Regions from separate parts of the Nonomuraea sp. K271 genome, predicted to be linked through region 1. Evidence: riboswitches for the same ligand, from Rfam matches in the RefSeq annotation. Region 1 holds a riboswitch; each other region holds the start of a gene.

Region 1 (5,642 bases):
GCTTCCGGGTCGCCAAGGGCCTGCGGCACGAGGACGAGGCCATCGTGGCGCACCGGTGGCTGGCGGAGGTGTTCCAGCCGACGGTCGAGGCGATCCCCACCGAGCTGCGCGGGAAACTGGAGCCCGCGCAACTCTTCCACGAGATCCTCGACCACCGCTGGTACCTGTCGGAGGAGGCGGACGCCGACGTGGGGCTGGCCGCAGCCGTGACGTCGTACGTGGACAACGTGCTCGTGCACAAGCCCGACGAGAAGGCGCTGCTGTCCGACGAGGACGCCGCGCAGGCCACCGGCGAGGGGCCTCAGACGGTCCCCGGCGGGCTGCGGGGCGCCGGGGAGGCGGCTCAGTAGGCGGCGGTGATGCGGCTGCGCGGATGGGCGTTCTGCTCCACCTCGTCGGCGATCGCGACGGCGAAGTCCTCGGCGCTGATGGCGCTGCGGCCCTGGTCGTCGGTCAGAAGCATGTCGCCGCCGACGCGGAAGGCACCCGTACGCTCGCCCGGCCCGATCTCCGCGGCCGGCGAGACGAAGGTCCAGTCGAGGTCCGTGACCTCCCGGTAGAGGCGCAGCACGTCACGCGCGGCGAGCGACTCCTTCTTGTAGCCGTCCGGGAAGCCGGGGGTGTCGACCAGGTCGACGCCGGGTGAGACCTGGAGGCTGCCCGCGCCGCCCACGACGATGAGGCGGCGTACCCCGGCCGAGCGCGCGCCTTCGATGAGGGCGCGGTTGGCGGCGAGGAACGGCGGCCCGGGCTCGGTGCCGTCGCGCGGCGGCGCGATGGCGGAGATGACCGCGTCGTGGCCCTTGGCCAGGGTGGCGGTGTCGTGGACGTCGCCCTTGACGGGCCCGGTGCGGCTGAGGCCGGTCACCTCGTGCCCACGGCCGGCCAGTTCGGCGGCGATGCGCTGACCGATCATGCCGGTCGCGCCGAAGAGCAGAATTTTCATGGCGTCACGATATCCATCGGATACTGGTTACTTCATCGTGCTATACGTACCTTGTGGATACCGGCGATGCCTTCGACCCGAACTGTCCGACGCGGGTGGTTCTCGACCGGATCGGCGACAAATGGTCGGCGCTCGTGCTGCTCTGCCTCGCCGACGGGCCCATGCGCTTCACCCGGCTGCGCTCGCGCATCGGCGGCGTCACGCCCAAGGTGCTGACGCAGACCTTGCGGACCATGGAGCAGGACGGGCTCATCACCCGCGAGGTGTTCGCGGAGGTGCCACCGCGGGTGGAGTATGCGCTGACCGACCTCGGAAGCTCCCTGCACGCCCCGATCTCGGCGGTGGTCGCGTGGGCCGAGACCCACGTGGCCGAGATCCTCCGGCACAGGGAAAGGTCCGCGTAGGCGGGCGGCCGGGCGTCAGGCGGTGGTCAGCTTGGTGATCTCGCGGGCGATCTCCGGCCAGAGCGGTTCGGGCAGGTCGTGGCCCATGCCCGGATAGGTCACCAGCCGGGCGCCGGGGATGGCCGCCGCCGTGGCCCTTCCGCCCTCGACCGGGATAAGCGGGTCGGCCTCCCCGTGCAGCACCAGCGCCGGCATCGTCAGGCTCGCCAGCAGGTCGGTGCGGTCGCCCGAGGCCATGATCGCGGCGAGCTGCCGGCCCTTGCCCGCCGGGTCGAAGCACCGGTCGAACGCGCACCCGGCCTTCTGCACGATTTTCTCCCGGTCCATCGGGTAGCCGGGCGAGCCGATCACCGCGTACGTCTCCAGCGACTGCTCCATGACGGCCGCGCGGTCGGCGGCGGAACGGGCGGTCAGGGCGGCGAACGCGGACTCCGTCGGCGGCGCGACCGTGGGACCGGGCGTCGACATGATGGAGGTCAGGGTCAGCACCCGCGCCGGATGCCGGATGGCCAGGCTCTGGGCGATCATTCCACCCATGGAGACGCCGGCCACGTGCGCGGCCGGCCAGCCGATGGCGTCCATGAGACCCGCGGCGTCGTCGGCCAGGTCGTCCAGCAGGTACGCCGAAGGCGCCCCCGTCGTGGGAGCGCCCTGGTCGTGGAAATGGGTCGACAGGCCCGCGTCGCGGTTGTCGAACCGTACGACGTGGTGGCCCTGCTCCGCCAGGAGCTCGCAGAGCCCGTCGTCCCAGTGGATGAGCTGCGCGCCGAGCCCCATGATGAGGAGCAAGGGCCGGCCGTCGGGGGAACCGATGCTTTCGTAGGCGATCTCGATGCCGTTCGCGGCTGCGCGGAGGGTCACGGTGGCCAGAATGTCATTCTGGCGCCGGGTTCGTAAAGTCAGCCCCGCCGGGCGTAGGCACCGGTCGAGAAGGGCACCGGCCGCCCCTTCTTGCCCGGGCCGTCACCCCATTTGGTGATGACGTACTCGATCTCGATGTGTCCCTTGCCGCCGTTGCCGTCGATCACCAGCGAGTCGCGGTTGAAGGTGCCGCCGGTCAGGTCGGCGAACGTCTTGGCGTCGAGATCCAGCATGATGCCGCGGCTGGACGGCTCCCCCGGCCCTCTGTCACCGACGAAGAAGGGCATCTTCTTGCCCTTGTAGATCACGTACCCCTCGGTGAGCAGCGGCCAGCTGGGGCTGGCGGCCATGCCCTTCTGCATCGGCTTGCCGCTGGCCGGCAGGCCGGTGTCGCCGGCCCGGCCCGAGCCGTCGTCCCAGAAGTACGACGCCGTGGTCGAGCCCTTGAACAGGGCCTTCTCCTCGGCGCCTGGATCGGCGTGCGCAGCGGTGCAGACGACGCTCATCGAGCTGACGGTGGAGGCGGTGAGCAGGGCAAGGGAACGCAGACCAAAACGGGAAGCCATGAAAATGTGAAGTCCTTCGCGAGGGGACGAGGGAAGTCACGCCGGCAGGAAGGCACGGCGCGGCACGCCCGAGCGACTACATCGGGCGAGGGGAAATCTCAGGGAAGGAGGGCCGCTCAGACGGCGGCCGGCACTACGCGTTTCAGGGGTACGACGCGGTGATACATGCGATATGTCCTCTCCATCACACCTACCGGGTTAGCTGACGGGTTCGGGCGTGGAGATGCCCTACCGGCACGCGGCCGGATTCACCCCAGTGAGGGTGGGTCCCCGGTTCCCGACCGAGTCGGGATTCGGCGCCAGCCGGAGGCCCTCTCTTGGGTAAGGGCCAGGTCACCGGCTGGTAATGGCGGCAACTCTAGCAGCGAATCGGACATACGCAAATGATTCGCCATCAACCGGGCAAAGATCTACCTAGCGCGGGAATACGAAAGGGGGTACGGCATGCCGTACCCCCTCAGTTCCCTCCGGCTCAGCCGCCGCTCTTGCGCCTGAACGATCTCTTACTCGCAGCCGGGCCGTGCGTCCCGTGAATCTTCGATGGGTCGACGCCCCTGCCACCAGCGCCGGAGCCCGCGTGCTGGTTGCGCTTGCGCTCCAGCGCTTCGCGGAACTTGCGCTTCATCTCGTCCTCGGGAGTTTCGCTGACTTCCGGCTCCGGTGATTCCGCCATGAGGACCTCCATGGTGTTGGGGACAACCACAGCTTCGCACGACGTCGCTTTCGACGCGAAACCGACTCTCCCGTCACCTGTCGCGAGTGAACGCCAGCAGCCGGAACACCGGGTCGGGCCCGTCGCGCCCCTGCCCATGACCCACGAACGTGGCCTCGCCGCCCTGCCGCAGGCCGTGCCGCGCCGCCTCCGCCACGACCAGCTCCGCCCCGTCGGCCGGACGTCCCCGCCTTCCGCCCTCGTGGGCGGCGCGCTTGTCGACCGTCGTGACGTACACGCCGCCGGGCCGCACCACGCGCGCGGCCTCGGCGATCACCGGGCGGGCGTCGTCGAGCAGGTGCAGCAGCCAGATCGTGGTGACCGCGTCGACCGACCCGTCGCCTACGGGCAGCAGGAAGCCGTCACCCAGCACCACGGGCACGCGCCCCGCGGCCACCCCCGCCATGCCGGCGGAGGCGTCCACACCGAGCACCCGCAGCCCGCGCCGGGCCAGCTCCCCGCTCACCAGCCCGGTGCCGCACGCGACGTCGAGCAGCGTGCCCCCGGGCACCAGGCCCCGCACGGCGCCCGCCGCGGCCTCCGCCCGCGGCAGCCCGCCACGGGTCTCGTCGTAATGCGCGGCCTCGCGGTCGTAGTCGAGCACGAACGAAGGGTACGCCGCCGGGTAAAAGGTGACCATTCGGTTCCTGGTGTTGTGTTGGAACGACCCAGGAAATACACCCCGCATGTTGGTCGACGCCCCGGATGCCACGATGGACGTGCCGCGATGAACGTGCTCGGTCATGACCTGGCGATGGATCTGGGTGCCGCGAGCACCCGCGTCTACGTCAAGGGCAAGGGCATCGTGCTCGACGAGCCGTCCGCCGTCATGCTCGACAGCCGCACGGGCCGGGTCGTCGGGTTCGGCGCCGAGGCCGCCCAGGGCACGCGGGGAGAGACCCGCTGGCCGGTCAGCGGTGGCCTGCCGGTCGACGACGATCTCGCCCGGCATCTGATCAGGTATTTCCTGCGCAAGGTGCACGGGCATCCCTTCTCCAGGCCGCGCGTCGTGCTCGCCCTGCCGGACAACTCCACCCCGATCGAACGGGCGGCGCTGCGCGACATCGCGTTCGAGGCGGAGGCCAGGGGAATCCTGCTGATCCCGCACGCGCTGGCGGCGGCGCTCGGCGTCGGCCTGCCGGTCAAGGACTGCGCCGGGCGCATGGTGATCGACATCGGGCGTGACTCCACCAGGATCGCCGTGCTCTCCCACGGAGACGTCATGGCGGCCACCACCGTTCCCGGCGGCGGCGAAGGCATGAACCGGGCCATCATCCGCCAGGTCGAACGCGACCACGGCCTGCAACTCGACCACGAGGAGGCCGAGTCGGCCAAGCGACGGGCGGGCACCGCGTGGAAGCCGCTGTACCGGCAGGTCACGGTGCGCGGACGCGAGAGCGGCACTGGGCACGAACGTACGGTGCCGCTTCCCGTCCAGCGAATCTACGAGGCGACCAGGCAGCCGATCGAGTCCATCGTGCGGGCCACCGTCGGCACCGTGGAGCAGTGCCCGCCCGAGATCTCCGTGGACCTCGCCGACCGCGGCGCGGTGGTGGTGGGCGGAGGCGCGCTGCTGCGCGGGCTCGGCCGGCGGTTGCGGGCGGCGCTGGGCATACCGGTGAGCAGGGCGGAGCGGCCGCTGGAATCCGTGGCGCTCGGGCTCGGCCGCTGCGCCGAGAACCTGGGGCTGATCTCCAGGCTCCGCGGCGGTGACCCACCCTGAAGGACACGGCGGCCCGGCGGCGCGAAGGAGGACGGTTCATGACCGTGCACGGCATCGACCACGTCGGGGTGACGGTGCCCGACCTCGACGAGGCGACGAAGTTCTTCGGGCGCGCGTTCGGGGCCGAGGTGCTCTACGACACCCTGCCCAAGGAACGGGGACCGAAGCAAGGATGGGCGGTCGAGCGGCGGTTGGGGGTGCCGCAGGGGACGGTCGAGGTGGCGGTGCGCATGCTGCGGTTGCCCAGCGGACCCGGGATCGAGCTGTTCGAGTTCGGCGGGCCGCGCCAGGCCGACCCGGTCCTCATGTGCGATCTGGGATGGCAGCACGTCGCCCTCTACGTGGACGACGTGGACGCGGCGGTCCAGCAGGTGATCGAGGCCGGCGGGTCGCCGATGGGCGAGCCGGTGCCCCTGCCGGGGCCGGAGTC
Region 2 (5,642 bases), on a different contig from region 1:
CGCCTGACCGAACGTACGCCCGTACCGCCAATGCGCCCACCAGTCGTAACCCGTATAACACAGCCCCGCGAGCGCCCACGCGAACACTCCGGGCAGCCGGCCGCCGAACGCGTCCATCATGCCGACAGTCCGGAAGACAGCCCATAGCGCAATGAACAGAATGTAATAAAGGATGCCGAAGACGAGTGCTTCAATGATCCGGGCGGCCAGCCGTTCCCACCATTCCGCGGGCACCGCGTCCGCCCACGGCGGCGTTCCGGCCATAACCCTCACCTCGCGTCTTCGACGGCTCAGGAGCCCTACATTCCGCACCTACCCTCACATACAAAACAGAGGCCGACGGGAAGCCGGCCCCTGTTTCGCGGTTCGAGCGATTACTTGATCTTGACCACCACGGAGTTCGCGAACTTGTCCGCGAACGTCTGCTGCAGCGGCTTGTCCCAGAGCATCGAGGCGCCGTTCAGGCCGCAGACGACGGCCGCCAGCAGGGTGCCGAACGGCAGGAAGTAGAGGATGTAGGCACCCCAGGTCACGCCGGCCCGCTTGATGGCGGCGTCGCCCGGCAGGCCGCCAGGAGGCATCATCTGCCCCACCGGCACGACCTTGATCCCCATGATCATCTTGCCGACCGTCTGGCCCTTCATCTTGTGCATGAGGAAGTCGTAACCGACGTAGACGGCGGTCAGGAGGATCGCCAGCACGATGTTGAGCGCGAACGAGCCGAACAGCCCCGAGGTGGCGCCGCTGGTCGAGTCGTAGCTCACCAGGAAGAGCGCCGTGAGGAGAAGAGACAGCACGACCATCACGATGCCGAACAGGACACCGTCGACGATCCGCGCCACCAGACGCTGCCACCACTCCGCCAGCGGGGCGGGGGCTCCCGGCGGTTGCACGCCGACCGGGCCGTAGCCCGGCTGGCCGTAGGGGGCCTGGCCGTAACCGGCCTGCTGCGGCTGCCCGTAGGCCTGGCCGTACTGCTGCTGGTCGTAGCCGCCCTGCTGGCCGTAACCGGGCTGGGCGTAACCGGGCTGGGACTGCTGGCCGTAGCCCTGCTGCCCGTAACCCTGCTGACCGTACTGCTGCTGGCCGTAGCCGGGCTGGGACTGCGACTGCTGACCGTACTGGGGTTGCTGGCCGTAGCCCTGCTGGTCGTAACCCTGCTGGCCCGACTGCGGCTGTTGGCCGTAGCCCTGCTGGTCGTAACCCTGCTGACCCGACTGCGGCTGCTGGCCGTACTGCTGCTGGCCGTACTGCTGCTGGTCGTACTGCTGCTGGTCGTAACCCTGCTGGCCGTAGCCCTGCTGGCCCGACTGCGGCTGCTGGCCGTAGCCCTGCTGGTCGTAACCCTGCTGGCCCGACTGCGGCTGCTGACCGTACTGGTTCTGGTCGTAACCCTGCTGGCCGGACTGCGACTGCTGGCCGTAGCCCTGCTGCTGACCGTAGTCGGGCTGGGACTGCGGCTGCTGACCGTACTGGGGTTGCTGGCCGTAGGCCGGTTGAGAGGGAGCCTGCTGGCCGTAGCCCTGCTGCTGGCCGTAGTCGGGCTGGGACTGCGACTGCTGGCCATATTGGGGTTGCTGGCCGTAGCCCTGCTGCTGGCCATATTGGGGTTGCTGACCGTAGCCCTGCTGCTGACCGTACTGGGGTTGCTGGCCGTACCCCTGCTGCTGACCGTGGGGGGGCTGCTGGCCGTAGGCGTCGTCCGCTCGGTAGCCGACCACGGTGACGTCGGGGTCGGGCTCGCTGGGGTGGCGGCCCGGGTTCTGCTGGCCGTAGTGGGGAGGCGCAGAGTTCTCGCCGGATTCGTCCTGTGGGTACGGCGGCTGTCCGGTGCTCACCGTGTCACCTCGCTTCGAGTGCGCGCGTGGCACATGTCAGGACACATGCCTGTGCTGCCCAACGTATCGACATAGGTATCAACAATCACCTTTCCGTGTGGTCAAGGTCCGCGTCACCCGACGTCAGATGGAGCAGCATGCGGGTGTTGCCCAGGGTGTTCGGCTTGACGTGTTCCAGGTCGAGGAACTCCGCTACACCCTCGTCATACGAGGCCAGCAGCTCGGCGTAGACCTCGGGGGAGACTGGTGTGCCCTGGATGCGGCGGAAACCGTGCCTCGCGAAGAAGTCGACCTCAAAAGTAAGACAGAATACACGCTGCAGACCAAGATCTTTTGCCTGCTGGATCAGCGCCGAGACGATCCGGTGGCCGACCCCCATGCCTCGGCATTCGGGATCGACGGCCACCGTGCGGACCTCCGCGAGGTCCTCCCAGAGCACGTGGAGCGCCCCGCAGCCGACGACCTGACCGCCGCGCTCGGCCACCCAGAACTCCTGCACGTCTTCGTACAGCGTCACCGTGGCCTTCTTCAGGAGCCGCGGGCCCGCGCCCGCATAGGCGTCGACCAGGCGCCTGACCCCCCGCACGTCAGGCGTGCGAGCACGCCGGACCACCACCGCGGTCTCGGGCACAGTCAGTTCGGCCACCTGCTCCATGGCTCTCCAGAGTACAGATGTCATTACGGCTCGGACCTAACTCGCATGTCTCCGCCCATCCTGTTACAACTCGTGGCCGAGCGAGCACGACGTCGCGCCCGGGCCTCGTCTGGGAGGAAGCACCACATACGTCCCCACCGGCACGACTGCCACCGAGATCCCCTTGTGACACTTCGGTTGCGAAACCTCTACAGAGTTGGCAGTTCTGGTTGAGCAGGAACCCGGAGTGCATTAGTGTCCAGCGACGATGATCCCCGCGTGTCGCGCGCGGGGAGGCACGCTCAATTCCCCTTCAGGGAAGCCGGGGACCCGCCGGTGGCGACCGCCATCACGGGGTGAATCCGAGTTTTTCGGTAGGGCTGCTCCGGCCCGAACCCGTCAGCTAACCCGGTAGGCGTCTATGAGAGGAGCATGGTTGGTGAAGCGCACGCTCGACCGTGGGAGGAAGTCGCCGGGCAGGCACGCCGGCCCTCCGCGACGCCCCCGGTCGCGCCACCGCCTCGGTGTGGCAAGTCTCACAATCGCCGCGCTGCTGCTGTCGGTTCCCACCGGCCCTGCCTTCGCCGACCCCAAGCCCTCGCTCAAGGACCTCGCCTCGCGGGTCGAGAAGATGCACACCGAGATCGAGACGCTCACCGAGCAGTTCAACGGCCAGCGGGAGAAGCTGAAAACGGCCAAGAAGGCCGCCGAGGCCGCGCGTAAGACGCTGGCGGCCAGTGAGGCGGACCTGTCGGCCAAGCGCGCCAAGGCCGCCCTGCTCGCCCAGAACGCCTACATCACGGGCGGGCTGAGCCGGGCGCTGGCGTTCACCTCCTCCGAGAACCCCGACAACTTCCTCGACAGCGCCGCGACCACGTTCGCCATCGAGCAGCGGCAGGGCGAGGAGCTCAACCAGCTCATCAAGGCCATGAAGGCCGCCGAGCGCGCCAGGGCGGGCGCCAAGTCGCGCATCACCGAGGTCGAAAAGATCGTCAAGGATCTCGACGCCAAGCGCGGCAAGATCAGCAAGCTGGTCGCCAAGGTCGAGAGCAACCTGTTCAGGCGGGCGCTGGGCGAGGCCGGCCGTCCCGGCACGCGCGCCACCCGCGTCAACCTGCCGATCGCCGGCAGCGGCAAGGCCGCGCAGGCGGCACGGTGGGCGCTCACACAGCAGCTCAAGCCGTACGTCTGGGGCGCCGAGGGTCCCGGCTCCTATGACTGCTCCGGCCTGGTGATGGCGGCCTATCAGCGGGTGGGCATCTCGCTGCCGCACTACACCGGCAACCAGTGGACGGCCGGCCGGCACATCTCACGCGACGAGATGCGCCCTGGTGATCTGGTGTTCTTCTACAGCGACCTGCATCACGTGGGCATCTATCTCGGCGGCGGCATGATGGTGCACGCTCCTCGGACGGGTGATGTGGTGCGGATCGCGTCGATCGAACGGCGGCCGTTCGCGGGTGCGGTGCGCATCGCCGACTGAAAGCCCCTGGCCCGGCGGCGGGCGCCCGCTAGATCAGCTGGCGGCGTGCCGCCCATGCCACGGCCTCGATCGCGGTGGCGACGCCGATGCGGTCGCAGATGCCGCGCAACCTCCGGCGTACGGTGCGGCCGCTGATGTCCAGGTGTCTCCCCACTCGATCAACCGTGACTCCTCTGGCGAGTTCCGCCAGTAACGCCAGATCCGCATGGCTCAGCTCAACGCCTTCAGTGAGCACTTCCATCGGGAGCCCTCCCCCCAACAGCAGGCCTGGACCCCTCTTAGCCAGGCCACAGCCGCTCCTCGCAGACGGTAAACGCATCATGGAAAGGTCGTCAAGCACACAATCGCCGCCCTTGACCAGCGCAGTTGACATGATTCGCCGTACATGGCCGGGTCGCGTGGGCCGGCACGTTCCGCCGCGCCACGCACCATGCGCCCGCCGTTTCCGTCACGCTCGATCCGGTGCCGACCGGCCCGGTTTTTGATCCCTCCGCCGGCGGGTTTCTGCATGATCCATACGACGCGCAGCCGCTCTCCACCACGGGCTGCGGCACGCGGCGACCCGTTATTTCCGGACCCGGCCGGTGGCCGCCGCCCTCGTGGCCGTGGAGCGGCGGACAAGCTCCTGGAGCACGCCGTACGCCCGGCCACGGTCTTGACCCGGAGCTGACAAGCCCGTACGGATCGGGGGCGACGGCCCGCGTCGTGCCGCACGGCACGAACGTGAGCGCCCGGAAGACCATGCCTCCGGGCGCTCGATCCTGCGAGGGTCAGTGGGTTGGCTTCACCAGGGGGAACAGAATGGTCTCCCGGATGTTCCTGCCGGTGAAGGCCATGATCATGCGGTCGATGCCGGCGCCCATGCCGCCCGTCGGCGGCATCGCGTATTCGAGCGCCTGCAGAAAGTCCTCGTCGAGCTGCATGGCCTCCGGGTCGCCGCCCGCGGCCAGCAGGGACTGCTCGACCAGGCGGCGGCGCTGCTCGATGGGGTCGTTGAGCTCGGAGTAGGCGGTGCCGAGCTCGGTGCCGAACCCGATGAGGTCCCACTTCTCGGTCACGAGCGGGTCGTCGCGGTGCTGCCGGGCCAGCGGCGAGGTCTCCAGCGGATAGTCCATGACGAACGTGGGCTGGATGAGCGTGTGCTCCACGAGCGCCTCGAACAGCTCCTGCACGAGCTTGCCCGGACCCCACTTCGGGTCCCACGGGATCTCGCGCCGGTCGGCGATCTTGCGCAGCTCTTCCAGCGACGTCGAGGTCGTGATCTCCTCGCCGACGGCCTCCGACACCGCGCCGTAGAGGGTGATGCGCGGCCACTCGGGGATGCCCAGGTCGACCTCGACGCCGTCGTGCACGACCACCGTGCCGTCCAGGGCGGCCACCACGGCCTTCTGGTACATCCGCTGGGTGAGGTCGGCCATGTCGTGGTAGTCGAGGTAGGTGCCGTAGGCCTCGATCATGGTGAACTCGGGGTTGTGCGTCGAGTCGGCGCCTTCATTGCGGAAGTTGCGGTTGATCTCGAAAACCTTCTCGATGCCGCCGACCACGAGCCGCTTGAGATAGAGCTCGATCGCGATGCGGAGATAGAGCTCCATGTCGTACGCGTTGATGTGCGTCTTGAACGGCCGGGCCGTGGCGCCGCCGTGGATCGGCTGCAACATCGGCGTCTCGACTTCGAGGTAGCCCTCCT
Region 3 (5,642 bases), on a different contig from region 1:
AGCGCTCGGCTGCACGGCGTGGCTGGCCGCCCGGGGGCAGGCCACGGCCGGCGACGTGGTCCTGGTCGCCACGGTCGGGGTGCAGTTCGTCACCCAGGCCTCACGGCTGGCCTTCCACGTGGGGTCGGTGGCCGCCGGCCTGCGCGCCGCCGGGCGCCTCGCCTGGCTGCGCGCCTACGCCCGGACCCGTAGGCCCCCCGCGGACGAGGCCGGAGGGGCCGAGCTGCCCGGAAGCCTCAGCTACGGCATCACGCTGCGGGACGTGTCGTTCACCTACCCCGGCACCATGAAGCCTGTGCTGCGCGGGATCGACCTCCGCCTGCCCGCCGGCGCGACCGTCGCGCTGGTCGGATCGCCGGGCTCGGGCAAGACCACGCTGGCCAAGCTGCTGTGCGGCCTGTACCAGCCCACGGGCGGGGAGATCCTGCTGGACGGAGTCCCGCTCCGCGACGTGCCCCCGGGGCGCTGGCGGCGCCGGATCAGCGCCGTGTTCCAGGACTGGGTGCCGTTCGAGCTCACCGCCGCGGAGACCGTCGGCATCGGTGACCTGCCCCGCATGGGCGACCGCGCCGCCGTGGACCGGGCGCTGGGGTGGGCCGGCGCCACGGAGGTGGTGGCCGGGCTGCCGGAAGGCCTGGGCACCGAGCTGGGCGACAGCTTCGCGGGTGGAGTGAAGTTGTCCGGCGGACAGTGGCAGAGGCTGGCGCTGGCGCGCGCCTCGATGCGGGAGGAGCCGCTGCTGCTCGTGCTCGACGAGCCGACCGCCTCCTTGGACGCGCCCGCGGAGAGCGCGCTCTTCGCCCGGTACGCGCAGGCCGCCCGCCGCCACCGTGCGGCCATCACCCTCCTGATCACCCACCGCTTCCCGACGGTGCGCGTGGCCGACCTGATCGTGGTGCTGGAGGCCGGGCGGATCGCCGAGCAGGGGAGCCACGACGAGCTCATGGCCCTTCACGGCCGCTACGCCGGGCTGCACGCGGTTCAGCGGGACGGCGAGGGCTGACCGGACGCGCGAGAGCGCGCGTCCATGCCGGACGCGCGCTCGTACGCGGGGGGCCGGGATCAGGCGGCGTACTCGGGGTAGCCGTAGCCGACGACCTCGGAGGTCGGACGGGTACGCTCCTCGACCTTGCCGTTGCCGGTGTTGCCTTCGATCGTGGAGATGGTGCCGTCGCCGTTGTCCTTCACGACGAAGCCGACGTGCTGGATGTCGCTGATGTCCTTGCCGCCGTCCCAGGAGAAGAACACCACGGCGCCAGGCTTGGCCTCGGTGCCGAAGCGGTCGTTGGCGGCGAACCACTTGGCGTGGGCGACGGTGTAGGCGTCCCAGCCGACCTGCGGACGGGCGCCGGTCTGCTCACCGACCCAGGAGACGAACATCGAGCACCAGGCGGCGTTCAGGTAGGCGGCCGGCTCGCCCCCGTCACGGGCGACGGTCTCGGCGGCGCGCTGCGAGTTGGCGTACCACTGCTGGTACGGGGTGCCGCCACCGGCGGCGTTCTCGGAGACGCCGACCTGGGACTTGGCGAAGTCCAGAACCTGGGAGGCGGTCACATTGACCTTGGTCTCCTCGGCCGCGCGCTTCTTGGACTCGGTGACCGGCGAGACGGCGGCCGGCCTGTCGCCGGGAGGGGTGTCGGCGTTGGCGGCGGCGACGTTCACGCCGAAGGCCGAGGCGAGGACGGTGGCGCCGAGTGCGGCGCGGGCGATGGTGCGCTTGGGGACAGCGGTAAGTCGGAACGTGGCCATCGAGGGGATAACTCCTTGCTTCCATGCCGCTTACCGGGTTAGCTGACGGGTTCGGGCGTGGAAGCTGCCCTACGGCACCAAGGTGCCGATTCACCCCAAAGGACGTGGGTCCCCGGTTCCGCGTGATGCGGATTCAGCGGTCACAGGACGATCCTGTGATCTTGTTGCGATGGTCAGACATAGCCGGACAAACCGGACGTATGCCTTGAGATGCCCCATAAGGTAATACATGAGGCAAGAGGATTACAACTACATAAAGCCCAGCTAGGCGATTTGCCTGCGAGCGTCGGCCAGAAGCCCGAGCATGGCAAGGGATTCGTCAAGGGGCATGATCGAGGATTCGGTCCTGCCCTCGGCCGTGGCGGCGCGGACCTCGCGGAGCTCACCGGCGTAACCGTTGTCGGCCGGATCGAGCACATGCTCCTCCGGCTCCATGGAGGGCCCGGTGAGGACGATCCGCTCGGGCGCCCAGAACGGCGCATGGATGTCCGCCCGCATCTGCGTACCTACAACGCAGGCCTGGTTCGGGTAATTCCCCAGCAAGGAGGTCTCCACGAAAGCCCTTCTGCCGCCGGGATAGAGCAACATCCCGGCCGCCTCCGCGTCAACTCCGTTCGGCGCCAGCGAGCCCGTGACGCGCAGGCCGGTGGGCATGCCGAGCAGCAGCTGGGCCAGGCCGAACGGGTAGACGCCCAGGTCGAGCAGCGCGCCGCCGCCCAGCTCCGGGGCCCACAGCCGGTGCGCCGGGTCGTAGGGCATGGCGAAGCCGAAACTGGCCTGCACGGAGCGGATCTCCCCGAAGCGCGAGTCGGTGGCGATGAGCCTGATCAGCGGGTTGAACCGCATCCACATGGCTTCCATGAGGAACACGCCGGCCTCGCGCGCCATGCGTACCATCTTCTCGGCGTCGCCCACGGTCGCGGCCAGCGGCTTCTCGCACAACACGGACTTGCCCGCGGCGATGGCGGCCTGCGCGACCCGCAGGTGCTCGGTGTGCGGCGTCGCCACGTAGATCGCGTCGACCGCCGGGTGGGCGCACAGCCGCTCATAGGAGCCGTACGCCGACTCCGCGCCCAGCGCGGCGGCCAGGGCCCGCGCCCGTTCCGGATTCCGGGAGCCGACGGCGCCCACCCGCATCCCGGGCTCCGCCACGATCGCCGCCCCGACGGTCCGCGCGATGACGCCCGTCGCCGCTATGCCCCATGTGAAATCGCGCACGCGGACGATGCTAGACGCATCAGATCACGTTGAACGTGTCAGGATCACCACCGTAGCGAAGGCCCCTGTTCAGCGCGCCGACGGCGGCCATGCTCTCCGGATCGAGGATGAAGTCGAACACGTCGATGTTCTCCGCGATCCGCGACGGCGTCACCGACTTCGGGATGACGACGTTGCCGAGCTGCAGGTGCCACCGGAGCACGATCTGCGCGGGCGTCTTGCCGTGCTTGTCCGCCAGCAGCGCCAGCGCCGGATCCTCCAGCAGCCCCCGGCCCTGGCCGAGCGGGCTCCACGCCTCCGTGAGGACGCCGTTGGCCTCGTGGAAGGCCCGCGTCTCCCGCTGCTGGAAGTAGGGATGGAGCTCGATCTGGTTGATGGAGGGCACGATGTCGGTCTCGTTCATCAGCCGGGTGAGCATGCCCGCCGTGAAATTGGACACGCCGATGGCCTTGGCCCGCCCGTCACGGTGGATCTTCTCGATCGCCTTCCACGCCTGGACGTACTTGTCCTGCTTCGGCACCGGCCAATGGATGAGATAGAGATCGACGTAGTCGAGCCCCAGCCGGGCCAGGCTCTCGTCGAAGGCCTCCTCCGCGCGGGCGTGGTCGGCGTTGGCCAGCTTGGTGGTGACGAACACCTTCTCGCGGCGCAGGCCGGACGCGCGCACGGCACGCCCCACGCCCTCCTCGTTCCCGTAGGCGGCGGCGGTGTCGATGTGCCGGTAGCCGGCCCGCAGCGCCGTCGCCACCACCTGCTCGGCCTCGTCGGCGGGGACCTGCCAGACGCCGAAGCCGAGTTGCGGGATCTGGACGCCGTCGGTGTTGAGCATGAGCGAGTTCATGGGTCCCATTGTTCACGTACCGTTTCTGGCCGCTTAAGGCGGCCGGGCTAGCTTGAAGCGGTCGTGAACGCGCCATCACCCGGCTGGGAGGACTGGAGTGGTCGAACAGGCGTCGGCCTGGGTGGAGTCCCCGCTCCAGATGCTGTGCGCCGTCGAGGCCCACCACGCCGGGCTCCTCGGGCCCGCCACGGCCGTCGTGCCGCGGGCGGGGCTTCGCCCGCTGAAGGCGACCCGCCGGGAGCTGCGCGCGCTCGGGCTGCCCGACGGGCTCGAACTCGCGGAACCGCGCGACGCCATGCCGAGGCGCGTGCACGCCGTCGGCGACGCCTTCTCCGGCAAGGTCCAGCTGCGCTGGCTCACCTCCGGCACCGGGCTCACCTCGGGACGCATCGTCATCGTCGACGACGGGCTGGCCACGCTGCGGCTGCTGGAACTGCTGGCCGCCGGGCCCCGGCGGCCGCTGCTGCGGGCCCGCGCCAAGCCCACCGCGCCGCGCTCCGCGCTCGGCCTGGCGGCCGCCCTGCGGCTGCGCGTGAGCGACGTCTCCGTCTTCACCGCGCTGCCCGTGGCCGACGACCTGGCCGCCGCCGTCCGCCGTACCGGCGTCGATCTCGTACGCCACGACTTCGCCTGGCTGCGCGCCCAGCCGCCCAGCACGCAGGGGCCGGCCGAGCGCACGGTCGTGCTCGGCACCTCGCTCGTCAGGAACGGCCTCGTGCACCGCGACCACTATCTGCGCTGGCTGACCGAGCTGGCGGCGCGGGAGCCGCTCGCCTACTACCCGCACCGCCGCGAGGACCCCGTCGACGTGGCCCTGATCCGGGAGCGTCCCGGCATCACCGTGCACGACGCGGGCGCGCCCGCCGAGCTGACGTTGCGCGGGCTGGACGCGGGCCAGCGCGTCCTCAGCCTCCCCTCGACGGCGATCACCTCGCTGCGGGTGCTGCTCAGTCCGCGCGGTGTCGCCATCGAGCCCGTGAACGTTCCCGATGACTGGTGGACCAGCAGGGCGGAACCCGCCCTGCGCTCGCATTTGACTGGAGTGACCGGGTGAGAGTGCTGGCGGTTGCCGACTCCGACTCGTACCTGAAGTGGGCTGCCTGCCTGCTCGGCGACCTGCCCGCGGGCTGCGTGACGGAGCTGGCGGTGGTGCGGACGCCGATCGCGCCCTCGCCCGAGCAGATCGCCGCGGCGGTGAGCGGGCCCGCGGACGGCCCGGGGAGCGGCGCACCGGCCCCGCCACTGACCGGGCCACTGACCGGGCCACTGACCGGGCCACCGATCGGGCCGCCGATCGGGCCGCCGGTGATGTCGGCGCGGTCGGTGCGCCGGCTGGCCGAGCGCACGCGGCCGGACGTGATCCTCGTGGCCTGCACGGGCCCGGTGGTGGACGTGCTGGTCTCCGACGTGTTCGCGGGGCTGACGCCGAGGCCCGTGTTCGTCAGCGGGCTGCCGGGCATCTCGGTGCCGGCCACGGAGAAGGCGTGGCTGTTCCGCAGCGGCTGCGACCTGTTCGTGGTGCACAGCGAGCGGGAGGTGGCCGAGTTCCGCGACATCGCCGGCCGGCTCGGCGGGGGCGGAGCGGTCGGCCTGGCCAGGCTGCCGTTCCTGCGTCCCGGCGCGGTCGCCGGGGGCGGGAACAGGATCGTGTTCGCCACCCAGGCCAAGGTGCCGCGCCCGCGCGAGGAGCGCGAGCGAATCCTGCTGGCCCTGGCCGAGCTCGCTGGGCGACGGCCGGAGCTGGACGTGGTGGTCAAGCTGCGCGCCCTGGAGGACGAGCGGCAGACGCACAACGAACGCCACCACTACCAGCGGCTGTGGCGGGAGATGGGCG
Region 4 (5,642 bases), on a different contig from region 1:
GGGGCCGTCGCCGTCATGGCCCGCCTGGACGGCCTGGCCGGTCGCGGCGGTCGTGAGCTTTCCCGTCGCGCTCCGGCGGCGGCTGCCGCGGTCCATGCTCGCCGCCGGGTGCGCCGCGGGCGCACTGACGGTCGTGGCCGGCGCCGGCGCGGCGGGCGCGCTCTCGGTGTCGTTCCTGCCGACCGTGCTCGTGCTGTACGTCGTGGCCTCCACCGCCTCGGTCGCGTGGGCGGTGGCGGGCTGGGCGGCCTGCCTGTCCGCCGCGGTGATCACTATCCTGATCTTCTACGCCCAGGTGCTGCCCGGCCTCTCGCCGGTGGCCACGCCGAGCGAGCTGCCACCTCACTGGCCGGTCGAGATCGGCGTGATCGGGGTGCTGCTGACGGCCGCCTGGGCGCTGGGGACGGCCGTACGCTGGAAGCGCGACACGACCGCTCGGCTCGTCCGCCACCTCGCCGAGGCCGCGGTGGGGGAGGAGCGCAGGCGCATCGCCAGGGAACTGCACGACATCATCGGCCACAGCATGAGCGTGATCGCCGTCAAGGCCACCGTCGCCAACCATGTCGCCGAAGCCCGCCCGCAGGAGGTGCGCGCCGCGTTGTCCGTCATCGAACAGACCAGCCGGAGCACACTCACCGAGATCCACCGGGTGCTCGACCTGCTGCGCTCCGACGGCGACCCCCAGCAGGCGCACGTGCTCGTTCCCGGCATGGCCGACCTGCCCGAGCTGGCCGCGCAGGCCCGCTCGGCCGGGGTCGAGGTCGACCTGACCGTCCGCGGGGAGGCCACGCCGCCTCCCGCGGTCGCGGTGTCGGTCTACCGGATCGTGCAGCAGGCCCTGACCAACGTCGTCACCCACGCGGGGCCCACGCGCTGCTCGGTCACCGTCGTCGTCGACGAGCGGGAAGCCGCGATCGAGGTCGTCGACGACGGCCCCCGCCACGGCCCCCGCCACGGTGCCCGCCATGGTGCCCGCCAGGGCCGGCGGCCTGGTCACGGCGGCCACGGCCTTGTGGGCATGCGTGAACGCGCGAAGACGTACGGAGGCACGTTCAGCGCGGGGGCACGCCCTGACGGCGGGTTCCGCGTGGCGGCCCGCCTGCCCTACGACCGGGACGGCCGGCCGGCATGAGCGCCGACGCCCCTAGGCCGATCAGGGTGCTGCTCGCCGAGGACCAAATCCTGGTGCGCGACAGCTTCAAGGTGCTCATCGACACCACACCGGGGCTGACCACCGTGGGCGAGGCGGGCAGCGGTGCCGAAGCCGTCCTGCTGGCCCGCCGGCACCGCCCGGACGTCGTCCTCATGGATATCCGCATGCCCGGCATGGACGGCATCGAGGCGACCAGGCGGATCTGCGCCGACCCGGCCGGCAGCGGCACGCGCGTGCTGATCCTCACCACGTTCGACCAGGACGACTACGTCCACGCGTCGCTACGCGCGGGGGCGAGCGGTTTCCTGCTCAAGCACGCCACGGCGACCGAGCTGCTGGCCGCCATCCGGGTCGTCGCCGCCGGCGAAGCGCTGCTGGCGCCGACCGTGACCCGCCGGCTCATCGCCGACTTCCTGCGACGTGCCCATCCCGCTCCGGCCACGCGAGACCTCGGCCACATCACCCAGCGCGAGTGCGAGGTGCTCACCCTCGTCGGCAGGGGGATGTCCAACTCCGAGATCGCCGGGCATCTGCATCTCACCGTCGGCACGGTCAAGACCCACATCGGCAGGCTCCTGGCGAAACTGCAGGCCCGCGACCGGGCGCAACTCGTCATCGCCGCCTACGACGGCGGGCTCGTCGACCCGCGGCCACGATGACACAGAGCCCGTTCAGTTCATGGAGATGTGCACGTGGTCGTAGTGGTTCTCGGTGATGCTGCCGCGGTCGGACATCGTGCTCCAGCCCGATCCGTGGTTGATGCGCTGTTTCCAGATGACGTACTTGACGCCCAGCTTGCTCTTGTTCTTGATGGCCCACTCCGCGATGCGATCGCCCAGGGCGGTGTTGGCGGCGGAGGGCATCGAGCCGCCCGTGCTCATCATGAAATCGCAGGCCCTGCCCAGCGGGTGCTCGCCTCCTGAGCCGGAGCGGAAGCAGCCGACGGTGAAGGGCAGCGCGAAGTTCTTGTCGATCTGCTCCTTCATCAGCCGCGTGCGCGGGGTGATGTTGTCGGAGCCGGACGGCAGTTCGGGCGCCCAGCCGCCGTCCGGCCTGCGGTTCGTGCCGAACGGCACCAGGTCCTGCAGCTTCTTCTCGATGTCGTCGATGACGTCCTCGGCCTCGTCGCGCCGGCCGGCCACCTCGGAGGCGTCCTTGCGGATCTTGACGGCGAGCTCGGCGGCCTGCACGGCGGCCTTCTTCTTCTGGTCGCGTGTCCTGGCCACGCCCTGCACGAACGCCTGCTGCTCGGCGGTGACCTGGTTGAGCACGGCCGCGCCGCCGCTGTTCTCGGGCAGCATGAACGCGGGAACGCTGGAAGTGCCGTTCTGGTAGCGCAGCCGGGCGATCTCGGCGACCCGCTTCTCGGCCGTCGTGAGCGCCTCCTCGGCGGTGGCCAGCCGGGCCTTGGCCGCCTTGGCGGACTTCTGTGCCTTGGCCAGCTCGACCCGCTTGAGGTTGTACGCCTCGATCAGCTTGTCGACCTTGTTGTTGAGCTGCTTGAGCTGGGCCCGCAGCTCCGACTCCTTGGGTTTGGGCGCCGCGGACGCCGGGGCCGCCGAGACGGCGACGGCTGCGGCGGCGATGAGACCGATGGCAAGACTCGCGGGGGACGAAGCCGCCACGTAGGTGTTCCTCTCCCTCTGCCGGCCGGGTTAGCTGACGGGTTCGGGTAAGGGAGCTGCGTTTCCCTACCACCGAAGTGGATTCACCCCAAGTGCGATGGGTCCCCGGCTCCCGGGCAACTCGCCCAGGATTAGGCGGTGCAACGGCTGTTACGGCCGGTACATAAGGGGATATTAGTGGTAGATCACGAGTCATGCGACCTTAAGTAGAAATCTATTCTTGATCGATCCGTGACCGGAGCATACGGGCGGCCTCCTCCGGCATCACGTCGTTGACGAACGCGCCCATCGCGGACTCCGAGCCAGCCAGATACTTGAGCTTGTTCGGCGCCCGCCGGATGCTGAAAAGCTCCAGATGCAGGTACGCGAGCTCGCGGTCCCGCCGCACCGGAGCTTGGTGCCAGGCCGAGATGTAGGGCGTCACACCGCCGAACAACCCGTCAAAGGCTTGCAGCACCGTGGTGTAGAGCGGGGCGAACGCCGCATGTTCCTCCTCCGTGAGTGCGGCCAGGTCGGGCACCTGCCGGTGCGGATAAACGTGCACCTCGAACGGCCAGCGCGCGGCCGCCGGCACGAACGCCGTCCATGCCTCGTTGTCGGCGATCACCCGCGTCCCGGCGGCACGCTCGGCGGCCAGCACGTCGGCGAACAGGTTGCCCGGCCCCTGATGGCGGGCCGCCGCGCCGAGCTGGAGCTTCGTCCTGGGCGTGACGTACGGGTACGCGTAGATCTGGCCGTGCGGGTGGGCCAGCGTGATGCCGATCTCCTCGCCCCGGTTCTCGAAACAGAACACCTGCTCCACGCCCTCGACCGCGGACAACTCGGCCGTACGGTCGGCCCAGGCCTCCATGACGAGCCGTACCTGCGCGTCAGAGAGCTTGGAGAAGGAGGACGAGTGGTCGGAGGTGAAGCACACCACCTCGCAGCGCCCGACCCCCGGACGGACGTCGCTCAGCCCGCCAACATCGTGATAAGTCCCAAAATTGGTGGAGAAGGACGGGAAGCGGTTTTCGAACACCACCACGTCATAGTCGTACGCCGGGATCTCCGTCGACCGCGCGTCCGACGACGGGCACAACGGGCACTCGGCGGACGTGCCCGCCGGCAGGAACGTCCGCGTCTGCCGGTGCCCGGCCATCGCGATCCACTCCTCGGTCAGCGGATCGTAGCGCAGCTCGGACGCCACCGGCCGGGGCTCCAGCGGACGCCGGTCGATCGCGCTCCGATCGGCGTCGTCGCGCTGGTCGAAGTAGATCAGCTCCCGGCCGTCGGCGAGTTGGGTGACGGTGCGCTTCAATGCGTGCCCTCCGCGATGATCAGTTCTCCGGCCCGCTCGGCCAGCTGCGTGCGTGCGTCCTCGGGCAACCCCGCGTCGGTGATGACCACGTCCGCCTCGCTCAGTTCGGCGATGGTGCTGATGCCCACCGTGTTCCACTTGGTGCTGTCGGCCGGGACGACCAGCCGGTGCGCGGCCGCCACGAGCTCCCTGTCGGTCTCCGACTCCAGCAGGTTCGGCGTGGTGAACCCGGCCCGCACGCTCATCCCGTGCACGCCGAGGAAGAGCGTGTCCACGTGCAGGCGGCGGATCGCGGCCACGGCCACCGGGCCGACCAGCGCGTCGGACGGCGTACGCACGCCTCCCGTCAGCACGACGGTGCGGTCGGCGCGCGGGTTGCGGTGGAAGACCTCGGCGACGGGGATCGAGTTGGTGATCACGGTCAGTTCGGGGACGCCGATGAGGTGGTGGGCCAGCGCCCATATGGTGGTGCCCGCTGACAACGCCACGGCGGTGCCGGGGCGGACCCACCTGGCCGCGTGCCGCGCGATGGCCTCCTTCTCCTGCTGCTGGCGGGCGGACTTCGCGGTGAAGCCCGGCTCCTCGGTCGATCCTGGACCGAGGGCGGTCGCCCCGCCGTGCACCTTCTCCAGCAGGCCGCGTTCGGCCAGCACTTCAAGGTCACGGCGGATGGTCATGTCGGAGACGCCCAGCTCGCGTACGAGGTCGGCGACCCGGACGCCGCCGTTGCTGCGCACACGTTCGAGGATCGTCTGCTGACGCTGCTGTGCGAGCACGCCCGCTCCTTCCAACAGATTCCACCAAATTATGACACGACGCTGTTGGGGAATGTTAGGTCGTTACGGATCGCTTGCGCTGTTCAAGGGGAAAGAGAGGTTGAAAGCACACCGATCATCCGGGAGGCGTACTGATGGCCAGGCGAGCACGCAAAGGCAGGGCACGCAAGAAGAAGAAGGCCAACCACGGCAAGCGCCCGACCGCACGCTGACAGGTGGCCGCCCGCCGGCGGCCACCCCCTGCACAGCCCGGCAGGAGCCGGCTCAGAGCAGGAGCGCGGGCCGGTCGGGGTGATCGGCCCTGATCACGACGTCGGCCGCCTCCTGCGGCCCCACCTCGCGCTCGTACCGCTCGTATGCGGGCAACCGCCACCGCTCCTCCTCAGGCGTACGGCGCTCCAGCGCCGCCGCCGACAACCACACATGCACGGTCAGCTCGAACGCCAGCCCCTGCCCCAGCAGCAGCGTCCCGTCGACGACGACCACCCCGCCCGGCGGCAGCTCCTCGTACGGCAGCCGGTACGCCCGGTCGATCCGGCTGTCCCACAGGGCCGGCAGCACCCGCCCGGAGCCGTGCTCGTCCAAGGGGTCCAGCACCTCCCTGCCCAGCGCCTTGACGTCGAGCCAGTCCTCGTAGAAGGCGTCGGGATCGTCCCTGCCGTGCTCCAGCCGCAGCGACGCGGGCCGCAGGAAGTCGCCCGCGGAAACCCGGAGCACGGGCCGCCCACGCAGCCTCAGCGGTGCCACGAGGTCGTCGGCCAGCGTATCCGGCCGCCCCGCGGGCGCTCCGT

The links. A riboswitch is a leader RNA that binds a small molecule or an ion and turns the genes downstream of it on or off. The one in region 1 is predicted to bind cyclic di-AMP.
Region 2: it holds a riboswitch for cyclic di-AMP, as region 1 does, so the genes downstream of both, GUY59_RS50825 (C40 family peptidase) here and GUY59_RS27050 (hypothetical protein) in region 1, are expected to answer to the same signal.
Region 3: it holds a riboswitch for cyclic di-AMP, as region 1 does, so the genes downstream of both, GUY59_RS16260 (C40 family peptidase) here and GUY59_RS27050 (hypothetical protein) in region 1, are expected to answer to the same signal.
Region 4: it holds a riboswitch for cyclic di-AMP, as region 1 does, so the genes downstream of both, GUY59_RS25045 (coiled-coil domain-containing protein) here and GUY59_RS27050 (hypothetical protein) in region 1, are expected to answer to the same signal.

Annotation. Positions count from the first base shown of each region.
Region 1 is NZ_JAAAHR010000088.1:22,761-28,402, forward strand. Features, by position in the region: gene GUY59_RS27030 (DUF4032 domain-containing protein) at 1-350, shown strand, start outside; gene GUY59_RS27035 (NAD(P)-dependent oxidoreductase) at 344-946, opposite strand; gene GUY59_RS27040 (winged helix-turn-helix transcriptional regulator) at 1,000-1,350, shown strand; gene GUY59_RS27045 (alpha/beta fold hydrolase) at 1,366-2,211, opposite strand; gene GUY59_RS27050 (hypothetical protein) at 2,250-2,777, opposite strand; cyclic di-AMP (ydaO/yuaA leader) riboswitch at 2,950-3,086, opposite strand; gene GUY59_RS27055 (DUF5302 domain-containing protein) at 3,250-3,450, opposite strand; gene GUY59_RS27060 (class I SAM-dependent methyltransferase) at 3,524-4,093, opposite strand; gene GUY59_RS27065 (rod shape-determining protein) at 4,217-5,212, shown strand; gene GUY59_RS27070 (VOC family protein) at 5,251-5,642, shown strand, end outside.
Region 2 is NZ_JAAAHR010000075.1:25,125-30,766, reverse strand. Features, by position in the region: gene GUY59_RS24820 (RDD family protein) at 1-264, opposite strand, end outside; gene GUY59_RS50830 (RDD family protein) at 375-1,838, opposite strand; gene GUY59_RS24810 (amino-acid N-acetyltransferase) at 1,924-2,493, opposite strand; cyclic di-AMP (ydaO/yuaA leader) riboswitch at 2,762-2,905, shown strand; gene GUY59_RS50825 (C40 family peptidase) at 2,999-3,955, shown strand; gene GUY59_RS51430 (hypothetical protein) at 3,984-4,109, opposite strand; gene lysX (bifunctional lysylphosphatidylglycerol synthetase/lysine--tRNA ligase LysX) at 4,726-5,642, opposite strand, start outside.
Region 3 is NZ_JAAAHR010000039.1:38,119-43,760, reverse strand. Features, by position in the region: gene GUY59_RS50725 (ABC transporter ATP-binding protein) at 1-1,003, shown strand, start outside; gene GUY59_RS16260 (C40 family peptidase) at 1,063-1,749, opposite strand; cyclic di-AMP (ydaO/yuaA leader) riboswitch at 1,762-1,898, opposite strand; gene GUY59_RS16255 (Gfo/Idh/MocA family protein) at 2,014-2,967, opposite strand; gene GUY59_RS16250 (aldo/keto reductase) at 2,987-3,808, opposite strand; gene GUY59_RS16245 (hypothetical protein) at 3,906-4,862, shown strand; gene GUY59_RS16240 (DUF6716 putative glycosyltransferase) at 4,859-5,642, shown strand, end outside.
Region 4 is NZ_JAAAHR010000076.1:33,110-38,751, forward strand. Features, by position in the region: gene GUY59_RS25035 (sensor histidine kinase) at 1-1,132, shown strand, start outside; gene GUY59_RS25040 (response regulator) at 1,129-1,812, shown strand; gene GUY59_RS25045 (coiled-coil domain-containing protein) at 1,825-2,778, opposite strand; cyclic di-AMP (ydaO/yuaA leader) riboswitch at 2,784-2,926, opposite strand; gene galT (galactose-1-phosphate uridylyltransferase) at 2,993-4,075, opposite strand; gene GUY59_RS25055 (DeoR/GlpR family DNA-binding transcription regulator) at 4,072-4,851, opposite strand; gene GUY59_RS51435 (50S ribosomal protein bL37) at 4,986-5,063, shown strand; gene GUY59_RS25060 (uridine kinase) at 5,116-5,642, opposite strand, start outside.